DNA from 3 places in the Metabacillus sp. SLBN-84 genome. Region 2 is predicted to be linked to each of the others. Evidence: riboswitches for the same ligand, from Rfam matches in the RefSeq annotation. Region 2 holds a riboswitch; each other region holds the start of a gene.

Region 1 (4,216 bases), on a different contig from region 2:
AACAATTAAAAATTATTATGAAAGGTGTGCAAGAATTAGTAAACGAGGAAGAATTGATGGCGAAATTAGAAAAGTCATACCAATTACAGACTCCGCTTACTATTAAATTAGGACTTGACCCTTCTGCACCTGATATCCACTTAGGTCATGCAGTCGTCTTAAGAAAAATAAAACAGCTGCAAGATTTGGGGCATAAAGTTGTAATTATTATCGGTGATTTTACAGGTCGTATTGGAGACCCAACTGGAAAAGCGAAAGGCCGAGTGGCTCTAAATGACGAACAGGTTATAGCAAATGCAAAAACATACTTTGAGCAAATCTTTAAGGTGCTAGATTCAGAAAAAACAACTGTCCGCTTTAACAGCGAGTGGCTTTCAAAATTAACCTTCGAGGAAGTCATTAAACTAGCAGCAACAACATCGGTTGCAAGATTATTAGAACGTGATGATTTCCAGAATAGATATAAAAATCAAGTGCCAATAGGAATACACGAATTTTTCTACCCACTAATGCAAGCGTATGATTCTGTAGAGATTCAAGCGGATATTGAATTAGGTGGAACAGACCAAACATTTAACATTCTAATGGGCCGTACACTTCAAAAACATTTGGGATTAGAAAAGCAAATTGCCATTTTCATGCCCTTACTTGAAGGTCTTGATGGTATGGAAAAGATGAGCAAAAGTCTTGGGAATTATATCGGAATTAATGAACCTGCAGAAGTAATGTTTAAGAAGGTTATGGAAGTACCAGACAGCCTAATTATTAAATACTTTGATTTGGCTACGGATCTACATCCAGATGAGATTGCAAACATTAAACAACAACTAGAAAACGGAGTTAATCCGAGAGATATCAAACTTGTTTTAGCTAAAATCATTACGAATTTATACTGGGGAGAAGAAGAAACCAAACGAGCGATAGCATACTTTGAAACAGCATTTAGTAAAAAAGACATCCCAAATGATATACCTAAAATTTTGATAGAAATTGGGGAGGAAACAGTTGAAGCCATCATTCCCCAGTTAATAGAAGAAGGGTTCATAAAAAGTAAAAGCGAATTTATTCGTTTAGTTAAACAAGAGGGTGTACAGCTCAATAAAGAAAAAATAAATCACGATGATTTAGACCGAGTATTAATGAATGAAGACGTACTACAGATTGGTAAAAAGAGATTCCTGCGTTTCATTAAATAATTTAGTGATTTTGAGGAGCGTTAATTGTGTATTCCAGCATTAACGCTCCTTAATTTATACCTACACCTAATATAACTTTTTTTCTCTAATCTACATGAAGACGTTTTTTATGTGGAACAACCATTCCGAAAAGCCAACTAGATATTTCTTCCTGTTATTTTCGCAAAATAAGAACTACTCTATTTAGTGCATATAATCAAAAAGTATCATTTTCCTTTTTATGTATTGACTCTAAGTGTGATTAGGATATAATTCATACTAATTTAATAGAATTACTTCTTTATCAAGAGCAGGTGGAGGGACAAGCCCGATGAAACCCGGCAACCGGTCGACATTGATTCGATACGGTGCTAATTCTTGCAGCTTTTAGAGCTGGGAGATAAGGAAGAGGAATATTGTCTTTATTATACAAAGCCTCTTTCTTAGGAAAGGGGCTTTTTTGTGTGGAGAAAGGAGGATTACCGACAAAGCAATTGTATAAATACAAAATACTGAAGGAGAATGAAAATGAAACGACCCATTATATCAATGTTACTAAGTGTCTCTTTACTTGCTGGAATACTTCCAGCTACTGATGTACTTGCAGAAGGTAATAAACCCGTCGAACGAAAACATAGTCTTTTCAACACAGAAAAATACGACTACATAACGTATGACGCGCTTAAACAAAAACTAACTAACTACGAAAAGACAAGCAGCAGAGTTAATTTAAATATTACAGGTAAGTCCTCTACTGGCAAAGACTTATACACAGTGACGATAGAAGAGTCAGAGTCTAAGAGTTCTGCTGAGAAATATAAAACGCTCCGTAAACTAATGTCTGATGATCCTGTAAAAGCCCAGCAATATTTAAAAGGTAATCCTGATATAAAAGCACCCATATTAATTCACGCGTCTATACACGGTACAGAGTTCGTAGGCACGGATGCGGTTATCGAACTGATTGAACGATTTGGTTATGAGAACGACAAGGAAACGAAGGAGATTTTAAAAAATTTTACAATAATCATAAATGTCAATGCTAATCCAGATGGAAGAATAGATGCAACCAGGTTTAATGCTGAGGGAATTGATCTAAATCGAGATTTTGTAACACAATCTCAGCCAGAGACAAAAGCAGTGGTTAAACAAATTGCAGATTACAACCCGTTAGTTCTCTTGGATCTTCATGGATACGTGAAACAGAGGGGAGCTGCTAAACATCCTGGCCTCATCCTTCCAGGAACACCTCCTCATAACCCAAATTATGAATATGATCTGTTATATAAATGGATGAACAAACAAGCGGAAGCGATGGAATCAGAACTAGTAAGTGAAAGAGAAAACTATGAATCTGAACTCTATCAAACAATGGAAGGGACGCATATTCCATTAAGAGATTCAGCCTCCGGATGGGACGTATATCCGCCGATTTACACACCTGCGTATGCAATGCTGCATGGGGGCTATGGATACACACTTGAAGCGCCTACAAACGATTGGGACGGTGTGAAGTGGCAAGTCGATGCTGTTTCGGGCGCATTGAAATTTGCTCTTCAGAATAAACAGGCAATGCTAAATGATCAGATTGAAGTTTTTGTTCGCGGGGTCAAAGGTGAACATCCGAATAATGAAGAACATTTCTATCCGGAAGCTTATGTAATACCAGAAAATAAAGAAGATAATTCAGTAGTGCAGAAGGCTGTTCAGCATTTAGTAGACAACGATGTGAAGGTGGAAAAAAGCAAGCAGTCCTTTACCTTGGATGGAAATCGTTATGAAAAAGGAACGTATATAGTAGATCTGGACCAAGCGAAGGCGGGTTTAGCAAACGTTTTTCTGTGGGACGGTGAAGACATTTCAAATGATATCGATGCCATGTATGACATTTCTGCCTGGAATCTTCCTGAGTTATGGGGATTCGAAGCAGTCGAATCGCATAAAGAACTTAATGTAAAATCAACAAAAGTGAAAAAGGCAGATCATGCGGGGAAAGTAACTGGCTCTGGTCCGTACGTTATCCCAAATACCTCTGTCGAAGCTGTTTCACTTGTTAACGCACTTCTAAAACAAGGAGTATCCATAAAGAAAGATACAAAAGGGAATTTCTATGCCTATGCAAAAAGAGTGCAAATTCAAAAAGAGGTTCAGAAATCTGGATTATCTTTAAAATCTGGTAATACGCCAAGTAATGCTGTTACTGTAAAAAGTAAAAAGGTTGCGATTCTAAAAGATGGTGGATTGGGGAAAGTTCAATCTCATGCTGGAACGAAACTAGCATTAGAACGTTTAGGGTTTGATGTGATTGAAGTACACCCAAGAGAAGTAGCAGATCAGGGGTTAGATTCTTACGATGCTTTTGTTTATAGCGGTTCAGCAAGCCTCGTGTCTTATAAACTAAGCGAAGCTAACAAGGAATTTGCTCTAACAAGTGAAGATGAAGTAAAGGCGTTTTATGAAAAGTTGAATCAATATGTCCAAGGAAAAGGTAAGTTCATTGCAGTAGGAGCAGGAGGATCTCAAATTGCGAAAGAAGCTGGACTTACAGATGTTGAAGTGAAAAGAGGCTTTTCAAGCAGCAATGGAATCGTAAACGTTGAATATAAGGATTCACCGTTAACAGCAGGCTATAAACAACAGGATATTGGGTTTGTCTACAGTCCTGTCTGGTACACCAACACAGACAATGTGAACGTTGCTGCAACTTTTGCAAAAAGCGATGACTTCTTTGTAGCAGGACACTGGAAGGATAGAAACGATGCAAAAGGACAGGCGGTAATCATACAGGAAAAAGAAAAGCCTGTGACGCTGATTGGTTTGGAGGCAGGCTTTAGAAATCACACGGATTATTTGTTCAGATTGTTATCTAATAGTATTCACTAAAATCGAGTTAAATTGTTGCAACATAGGGAATCACGATCTACTACTTTAATTGGACATTGAAGTTGACTCAATAAGGAGTTAACCCAAATCGTTAGGTCCTTTGTAAATGAAAAGATATTGTAAGTGATGGCGTACACACTAATAAGCACCTAATTTAG
Region 2 (4,216 bases):
ACCACTTGAACGGAAATGAGGAGAAACAATGGATCTGACCTTTTTCGCCGAAAAAATGAATAATGCCCATTTTATACAGCCGCTGCTTCCAAACGAAAACTTAAGAATTGAGTTCTGGGTTAAAAACCTCAATCAAAAATCCACTCTCGTTCTGCAAAAAGGCAACTGTCATGTAAGCAGTGATAATGAACTCTTTCATGTGCAGATTGCTGGGGAAGAAAGGCATTTTCAAGATTGCTTTCATTCGCCAATCAGGCTTTTACAGCTTGTAAAACTTGGAGCTATGGAGGCAAAAGGGTCATTCAGAAATATACTTCGAGTAGAGTCACTCATTCAGCTCTGCAAATAATTTTTTAAAAATTCAAACAAATAATTGACTTAAAAAGAAATAAAATGATACAATCCCAATAGAAATAATAAGAAATCTTATCAAGAGCGGTGGAGGGGCCTGGCCCTGTGAAGCCCGGCAACCGGATACAGCGAGTAACTCACGGTGCCAATTCCAGCAGAGTGGATATGCTCTGAAAGATAAGAAGACCGGGATGCGCGCCTCTTCTTTGAAGGGGTTTTTTATTTTTTTAACTTGGGAGGAGAAATGGATCATGACTCGAAAAAAGTACCGTTTGGAGACCGTCAACATTCATGGAGGGCTAAATCCTGATCCTGGAACAGGCGCCAGATCTGTTCCGATTTACCAGTCTAATGCATACGTTTTTAATGACACTGAGCACGCCTCAAACTTATTTGCATTAAAAGAACAGGGGTACATTTATACCCGTATACATAACCCGACTTCCTCCGTCCTTGAGGAGCGCATCGCTGAACTTGAAGGCGGTGTCGGAAGTCTTGCGGTAGCAAGCGGTATGGCAGCCATCACCCTCTCGATTCTGAATATTGCCGGTGCCGGGGATGAAATCGTGTCAGCATCGAGTCTTTACGGGGGAACCTATAATCTTTTCCAGACGACTTTGCCTAAATACGGCATTGAAACCACATTTGTTAATCCGGAGAACCCGGAAAATTTCAGAAGCGCGATTACAGAAAAAACGAAGGCGATTTTTGCTGAGACAATTGGCAACCCGAGTCTTCAAGTGCTGGATATAGAAGCCGTTGCAAAAATTGCCCATGAGGCCGGGATTCCGCTGATTGTAGATAATACATTCGCCACCCCGTATTTGTGCCGTCCGCTCGAACACGGGGCTGATATCGTTGTTCATTCAGCGACGAAGTGGCTGCTTGGAAATGGCACAACGCTTGGCGGCGTTATTGTAGATGGAGGGAAATTTGACTGGAACAGCAGAAAGTTCCCGGGTTTCACCACACCTGATCCAAGCTATCATAACCTGGTTTACGCAGAAGCCCTTCCGGAAGCGGCTTATATTGTTAAAGCAAGAGTGCAGCTGCTGAGAGATCTTGGGCCTGCACTCAGCCCGTTTAATGCTTTTCAATTTAACCTCGGTCTTGAAACGCTGCATGTCAGAATGAAAGAGCATATCTCGAATACTAGGAAGGTTGTAGACTATCTGAACGGACATCCTGCAGTTAAATGGGTTCTCTATCCTGAAGATTCAAAGCATCCGGACCGGGCACTTGCTGAGAAATACTTACCGGAGGGAGCCGGTGCAGTCGTGGTATTCGGCATTGAAGGCGGACGCGAAGCAGGGGCTAAAGTGATCAACTCTGCAGAGCTGTGGTCACACGTTGCCAATGTTGGGGATGCAAAGAGCCTCATCATCCATCCTGCGAGCACAACACACCAGCAGCTCGACGCTGACGGCCTGAGGAAATCAGGCGTAACGGAAGATCTAATCAGACTCTCTGTTGGTATTGAACATATAGACGACCTGCTTGAAGACTTGGAGCAGGCAATTGAGAAGGCCGTCGGCATAAGGTCACTGACAGAATCTACAGCACGATAAGCATGCTCCTGAAGTTTTGTTCTTGACACGTACTTTTGATGCATGATAGAATCACTCTCGTACTATAAACTCACTAAATATACAGTCAATTTAATAAATTTGTCAGTCTCTTATCCAGAGAGGTGGAGGGAAGTGCCCTATGAAGCCCGGCAACCGTCAACATCGTTGAAAAGGTGCCAATTCACTCAAAGCTTGCAGCTTTGAAAGATGAGAGAAAGGTTTTTTCACATATGCCTTTCTGCTCATTTCTGCAGAAAGGCTTTTTGTTTTTTGAGAAAAAACATGAAGCAAGGCGATATAGAGCAAAATGTTAGTGAGTGGAATTTTGGAAGAAGGTGAATTCATGATTACGCTAAAGGACGTACGAAAAGTATTTCAGACGAAGAATGGCCGTGTTACGGCTGTTGATTCAGTCAATCTGGACATAAACAAAGGTGAAATTTTCGGAATTATCGGTTATAGCGGCGCCGGAAAAAGTTCACTTATCCGCCTGCTGAACGGACTTGAAAAACCAACAGACGGCTCCATTCAGGTAGCCGACAGGGGCATCGATAAAATCAGCGGCAGCGAACTTCGAAAGGCACGGCAGGAAATCAGCATGATCTTCCAGCATTTTAACCTGCTTTGGTCAAGAACGGTACGTGAAAACATTGCGTTTCCGCTTGAGATTGCCGGAATAAAAAGCGAGCAGCGGGCTAAACGAGTAGAAGAGCTGATCAAGCTTGTCGGACTTGAAGGACGGGAAGATTCATATCCTTCCCAGCTGAGCGGAGGACAAAAGCAGAGGGTCGGAATTGCGAGAGCCCTTGCCAACAATCCAAAAGTGCTTCTATGTGACGAGGCGACATCAGCACTTGACCCGCAGACAACTGATTCCATTCTTGACCTGCTTGTTGACATTAACGAACGGTTAGGGCTGACGATTGTTCTGATTACCCACGAAATGCATGTTATCCGAAAAATCTGCCACCGTGTAGCAGTAATGGAAAGCGGAAAGATTGTCGAGCAGGGAGAAGTGCTTGACGTATTCAGAAAGCCTCAGCAGGCGATCACAAAGCGCTTTGTGAAACAAATTACAGAGCCGGATGACACGCAGGAAACAATGGAACTGATCCTTGAAAAATATAAGCACGGCATGGTTATTCAGCTGACATTTGTAGGTGATTCTACTGAAAATCCTCTGATTACGAACCTGATTCGTAACCATCCGATTCAGGTGAATATTCTTCAGGGGAAAATTTCACAAACGCAAAGCGGATCTTACGGCACACTGTTTATCCATATAGACGGCGAACAGGCTGAACTTGAAAGAGCGATGGCCTACATCCGCAGCCAAGAGGTCGAGGCGGAGGTGATTTCAAATGTTTGAGAACGTGAGATGGGAAAACGTATGGGAAGCAACCAGTGAAACCCTGTTCATGACTGCATTTTCGGTGGCAGCAACATTTGTGCTGGGTATTATCCTCGGCTTGCTGCTCTTCCTTACATCCAGAGGCGGTATCTGGGAAAACAAGCCGGTTAATGTCATCATATCTGCATTTGTAAACATTTTTAGATCGATTCCGTTTATCCTGCTGATTATTTTGCTTATTCCTTTTACCAAGGCCATTCTTGATACGTTTCTTGGTGCAAAGGCGGCACTGCCGGCATTAATTATCGGAGCTGCTCCGTTCTATGGCCGTATGGTTGAAATTGCACTCCGTGAAATTGATAAAGGAGTTATTGAAGCGGCCAGATCAATGGGCGCTAAAACATCTACGATTATCTGGAAGGTCCTGATTCCAGAATCATCTCCTGCTTTAATTTCCGGGATTACAGTAACAGCGATTGCTCTTGTCGGCTACACAGCCATGGCTGGAGTAGTTGGTGCAGGCGGCCTTGGAAACCTTGCCTTTTTGGAAGGCTTCCAGAGAAACAATAATGCTGTAACGATGATTGCAACCATTTTAATACTTGTCATTGTTTTCATTATCCAATTTATTGGAGATTTTATAACATCAAAATTAGACAAACGTTAGGGAGGATTATCACTATGAAAAAATTACTCTTAAGTGCTGTTTTTGCTACATCTGCTTTTGCTCTTGCTGCCTGCGGCGGCGGTGATGGGGGCGGCGAGGAATCTAAAACACTGAAAATCGGAGCATCTAATGTTCCTCACGCTGAAATTTTAGAAGAAGCCCAGCCTTTACTTGAAGAAAAAGGCATCGAGCTTGATATCGTTCCTTTCCAGGACTACATCTTGCCGAACAAATCTCTTGCAAGCGAAGAAATTGATGCAAACTACTTCCAGCACATCC
Region 3 (4,216 bases), 2.0 Mb from region 2:
AGGCGCAGGCTTCGCACCTCTTATCTGCCAGAAAGATGTCTTTCTGCTGGAATTAGCACCGTGCCTTGTGGAAGATGTCTTCCGGCGCAAAAAGCTGCGCCCCATTTCGCAATGGTTTTACGGTCGGTTGCTGGGCATCATAGGGCCAAATCCCTCCGCCTGCTCTTGATAAGAGATTCTATTAGGTTTTGTTTTCAAACAATTCGCAATTGATCACTTGTTCTGAATGTTAACAGGTTTTAAAGAAATATGTCAATGCTTTTTTTAGAAAGTTACAAATAAAAATGGGGAAGTCTGTCTTCAAAAACGGGAATTTGTTTTCGGATTTCTTTTACCTTTTCCAGGTCGATTTCTGCTGTAAGAACGGCTTCCTCTGTTCCTGCTTCAGCAAGAATTTCTCCCCATGGATCAATGATCATAGAATGGCCGGCAAAGACGTTTGCAGGATCGCTGCCCGCCCGGTTGCAAGCAACAACGTAGCAGTGATTTTCAATTGCGCGGCTGATCAGCATGGTTTTCCAGTGATGAAGTCTCGGAAGCGGCCACTCCGCAACAACGAACAGGAGTTCAGCCCCATTAACCGTATGAGCGCGGATCCATTCAGGAAAACGGATGTCATAGCAAATGACTCCGGCACTTTGAATTCCTTCAAGCTTAAAAAGTCCCTTTTCTGTGCCGCCATTTAGATACAAGTGTTCATCCATCAGTTTGAAAAGGTGCAGTTTGCTGTATTCGTGCAGGAGTTCACCCTGTCTGTTAAACACGTACATGGTGTTTGTTACTCCTGCTTCTGTTCTTTTTGCTACAGACCCTGCTATGATATTAACCGAGCAGTTTTTTGAAAGGCCGCTCATCAGGGAAAGGGTGCGTTTTCCTTCTTCATCTGCCAGCACATCAAGACGTGTCAGGTCATATCCGGTCGTCCATAACTCCGGCAGGACAATAACATCAGGATTGTCGCTGAGCATGATGGATTTTATCTTTTTTTCCACTGCTGCAATGTTTTCTTCCGGTTTTCCGAATGCAATGTCTGTCTGCAGGCAGGCGATTTTAAGTTTCATATGCGTCATCTCCGCTAAAAAATATTTTCCTTTACAAGCTGACTATAACAATATATGATTTTTGACTAGAATTTCAAGAATTTTCACAAGAAGGTGCAAAGATGAAAAAGTTTGAGCAATCAACGCTATTGAATAATCTTCCGAAACAATTTTTTGCAAGTCTCGTTTCAAAAGTAAATGCGAGTATTGAGGCCGGGCATGATGTCATTAATCTTGGCCAGGGGAATCCCGATCAGCCGACGCCGCCTCATATTGTAAAAGCTCTGCAGGAAGCGGCAGGAAAACCGGACTATCACAAATATTCACCGTTTAGAGGACAGCGCTTTTTAAAAACGGCGATAGCAGAATTTTATCAAAGGGAATATAGCGTCACACTGGATCCTGACACAGAAGTGGCCATTCTTTTTGGGGGAAAGGCAGGTCTTGTGGAAATCCCGCAGTGTCTGCTTAATCCCGGTGAGACGGTTCTAGTTCCCGATCCGGGCTATCCGGATTATTGGTCAGGAGTGGAGCTTGCGAGGGCCCGTATGGAATATATGCCTCTTTTGAAGGAAAATGAGTTTTTGCCTGACTACTCCAAGCTCTCTGAAAAAACGAAGGCGGATGCAAAGCTCATGTTTTTAAACTATCCAAACAACCCTACAGGGGCAGTGGCCAGCCGGAGCTTTTTCGATGAAACGGTTGCGTTTGCAGAAGAAAATGATCTATGCGTCGTCCATGATTTTGCATATGGAGCCATCGGTTTTGACGGCAAAAAGCCGGTCAGCTTTCTTGAGTCAGATGGAGCAAAAGAGACAGGAATCGAAATTTATACGCTGTCTAAGACGTATAACATGGCAGGGTGGAGAATCGGTTTTGCAGTCGGCAATAAAAGCGTCATAGAGTCGATTAATCTTTTGCAGGATCACATGTTTGTCAGTGTGTTCAGCGGAATACAGGAAGCTGCGGCTGTTGCTCTTCTTGCCCCGCAGGACTGTGTCAGTGATCTTGTCGCACGCTATGAAAGCAGACGTGCGGCGTTTATAAAGGCTCTGAACGGCATCGGCTGGAGAGTGGAGGCTCCGCCTGGATCATTCTTTGCATGGCTGCCTGTACCCGAGGGATTCACATCGGAATCATTCGCTGACTATCTGCTGGAACACGCTCATGTATGCGTGGCGCCGGGCATTGGATTCGGGACGTTTGGTGAGGGATATGTCCGTGCCGGACTCTTAACCTCTGAAGAGAGATTAAGAGAAGCCGCAGATAGAATAAAATCTTTAAATCTCTTTTCATTGCCGGTTGACAGCTGAGGAAAAAGCTGTCATAATCCAAATTAATTTCAGGTTATTCAGAACATATACAATTCTTATCAAGAGCAGGTGGAGGGACTGGCCCGATGAAGCCCGGCAACCGACTTAAACAGTGTTTAAGCACGGTGCTAAATCTTGCAGCAATTGCTGGCAGATAAGGATCTTACCCATTTCAGATAAGGTCTCTTCCGTCAGCGGAGGGGACCTTTTTTATTTAAATGCGAAAGGCAGGTACAATCATGAGCGGCGTTACAGCAACTTATCTCATCTATGATCAGTACAGCATCCCAAAAAAAGCAGAAGGAATCGCCACCAGCCTTACGGTCGGCTCATGGACGGACCTTCCGGAGCTTACACAGCAGCAGTTGAAACAGCACAAGGGTCAAGTTGTTTCCGTTGAAGAAACAGATGCTGAAGAACGCATTGCCGAGTTTCTCGGAAAAAAAGTGAAAAAAGGAATTGTGAAAATATTCTATCCCGGCGTGAACTATTCTCATGACCTGCCTGCGGTCCTGACGACGGTTTTCGGAAAGCTTTCCCTTGACGGGGAAGTGAAACTGCTTGATTTGGAGTTTACAGAAGATCTTCTTTCTTCTTTTCAGGGACCTGCATTCGGCATAAGCGGCATCAGGGAAAAACTCGGAGTCTATAACCGGCCTCTTCTCATGAGCATTTTCAAAGGAGTCATCGGACGTGATCTATCGTTTTTAAAAGAACAGCTAAGAAATCAGGTGCTTGGCGGCGTTGATCTTGTAAAGGATGACGAAATTCTGTTTGACAATCCGCTTACGCCGTTTGAACAAAGAATCACAGCAGGAAAAGAAGTGCTCGGCAGGGTGTATGAGGAGACCGGCCATAAAGCGATGTACGCTGTTAACTTAACCGGAAAGACATTCAGCCTCAAAGAGAAGGCAAGACGCGCTTCAGAGCTTGGGGCGGACGCCCTTCTTTTTAATGTTTTCGCTTATGGTCTTGACGTTTTGCAGGAGCTTGCAGAAGACAGGGAGATTCATGTTCCGATCATGGCGCACCCTGCTGTAAGCGGTGCTTTGTCTTCTTCCGCCCTTTATGGTATTTCACATTCTCTGCTGCTTGGAAAATTGCTTCGCCAGTGCGGAGCAGACTTTTCCCTCTTCCCGTCGCCATACGGCAGTGTGGCACTTGAAAGGGATGCCGCACTGTCTATCGGTGCAGCGTGCAAAGAGAGCACTGGGTTAAAAGAAACGTTTCCGGTTCCATCAGCAGGAATTCATCCGGGTCTTGTGCCTGTTCTGATTCAGGATTTTGGCATCGACAGTGTCATTAATGCCGGCGGAGGCGTACACGGGCATCCAAACGGTGCGCAGGCGGGCGGAAGAGCTTTCCGCTCTGCAATCGATGCTGTGCTTGAAGGCATCTCATTATCTGAAAAAGCTAAAAGCCAACAAGACCTTCAGCTTGCGCTGGATCTATGGGGTCAGGTGGAGGTGAACCGATGAGCAAACCGGTTATTATCTGCGATTTTGACGGCACGATTACAAACAATGACAATATTATCGCGCTCATGAAACAATTTGCACCTCCTGAGTGGAACTCTCTGAAAGATGACGTTTTAAGCCGGCGCATCTCAGTCCGTGAAGGAGTCGGCAGGATGTTTGAGCTGATCCCGTCACATCTCAAGGCGGATATGATTCAGCATTTGCTGTTTACCGCACAAATCCGGGACGGATTCAGAAATTTTGTTCAATTTGCAAAAGACAATGAAATACCGCTGTACATTGTGAGCGGAGGAATTGATTTTTTTGTCTATCCGCTGTTAAACGGACTAATTCCATATGACCGCGTCTACTGCAATGAATCAGATTTCAGCGGGGAATATGTTCA

The links. Region 2 has a riboswitch for S-adenosylmethionine ahead of RKD52_RS03810 (methionine ABC transporter ATP-binding protein). Riboswitches for the same ligand answer to the same signal wherever they lie in the genome.
Region 1: linked by a shared signal. The riboswitch ahead of RKD52_RS22590 (M14 family zinc carboxypeptidase) and the one ahead of RKD52_RS03810 (methionine ABC transporter ATP-binding protein) in region 2 are both predicted to bind S-adenosylmethionine.
Region 3: linked by a shared signal. The riboswitch ahead of mtnW (2,3-diketo-5-methylthiopentyl-1-phosphate enolase) and the one ahead of RKD52_RS03810 (methionine ABC transporter ATP-binding protein) in region 2 are both predicted to bind S-adenosylmethionine.

What each region holds. Positions count from the first base shown of each region.
Region 1 covers NZ_JBRJIP010000007.1:63,429-67,644, reverse strand. Annotated here, with positions in the region: gene tyrS (tyrosine--tRNA ligase) at 1-1,196, shown strand, start outside; SAM riboswitch class I at 1,474-1,582, shown strand; gene RKD52_RS22590 (M14 family zinc carboxypeptidase) at 1,704-4,058, shown strand.
Region 2 covers NZ_JBRJIP010000001.1:784,611-788,826, forward strand. Annotated here, with positions in the region: gene RKD52_RS03800 (hypothetical protein) at 29-349, shown strand; SAM riboswitch class I at 424-535, shown strand; gene RKD52_RS03805 (O-acetylhomoserine aminocarboxypropyltransferase/cysteine synthase family protein) at 603-1,919, shown strand; SAM riboswitch class I at 2,027-2,133, shown strand; gene RKD52_RS03810 (methionine ABC transporter ATP-binding protein) at 2,263-3,288, shown strand; gene RKD52_RS03815 (methionine ABC transporter permease) at 3,281-3,937, shown strand; gene RKD52_RS03820 (MetQ/NlpA family ABC transporter substrate-binding protein) at 3,952-4,216, shown strand, end outside.
Region 3 covers NZ_JBRJIP010000001.1:2,813,731-2,817,946, reverse strand. Annotated here, with positions in the region: SAM riboswitch class I at 18-175, opposite strand; gene RKD52_RS14395 (carbon-nitrogen family hydrolase) at 273-1,061, opposite strand; gene RKD52_RS14390 (aminotransferase class I/II-fold pyridoxal phosphate-dependent enzyme) at 1,163-2,353, shown strand; SAM riboswitch class I at 2,407-2,514, shown strand; gene mtnW (2,3-diketo-5-methylthiopentyl-1-phosphate enolase) at 2,593-3,831, shown strand; gene RKD52_RS14380 (2-hydroxy-3-keto-5-methylthiopentenyl-1-phosphate phosphatase) at 3,828-4,216, shown strand, end outside.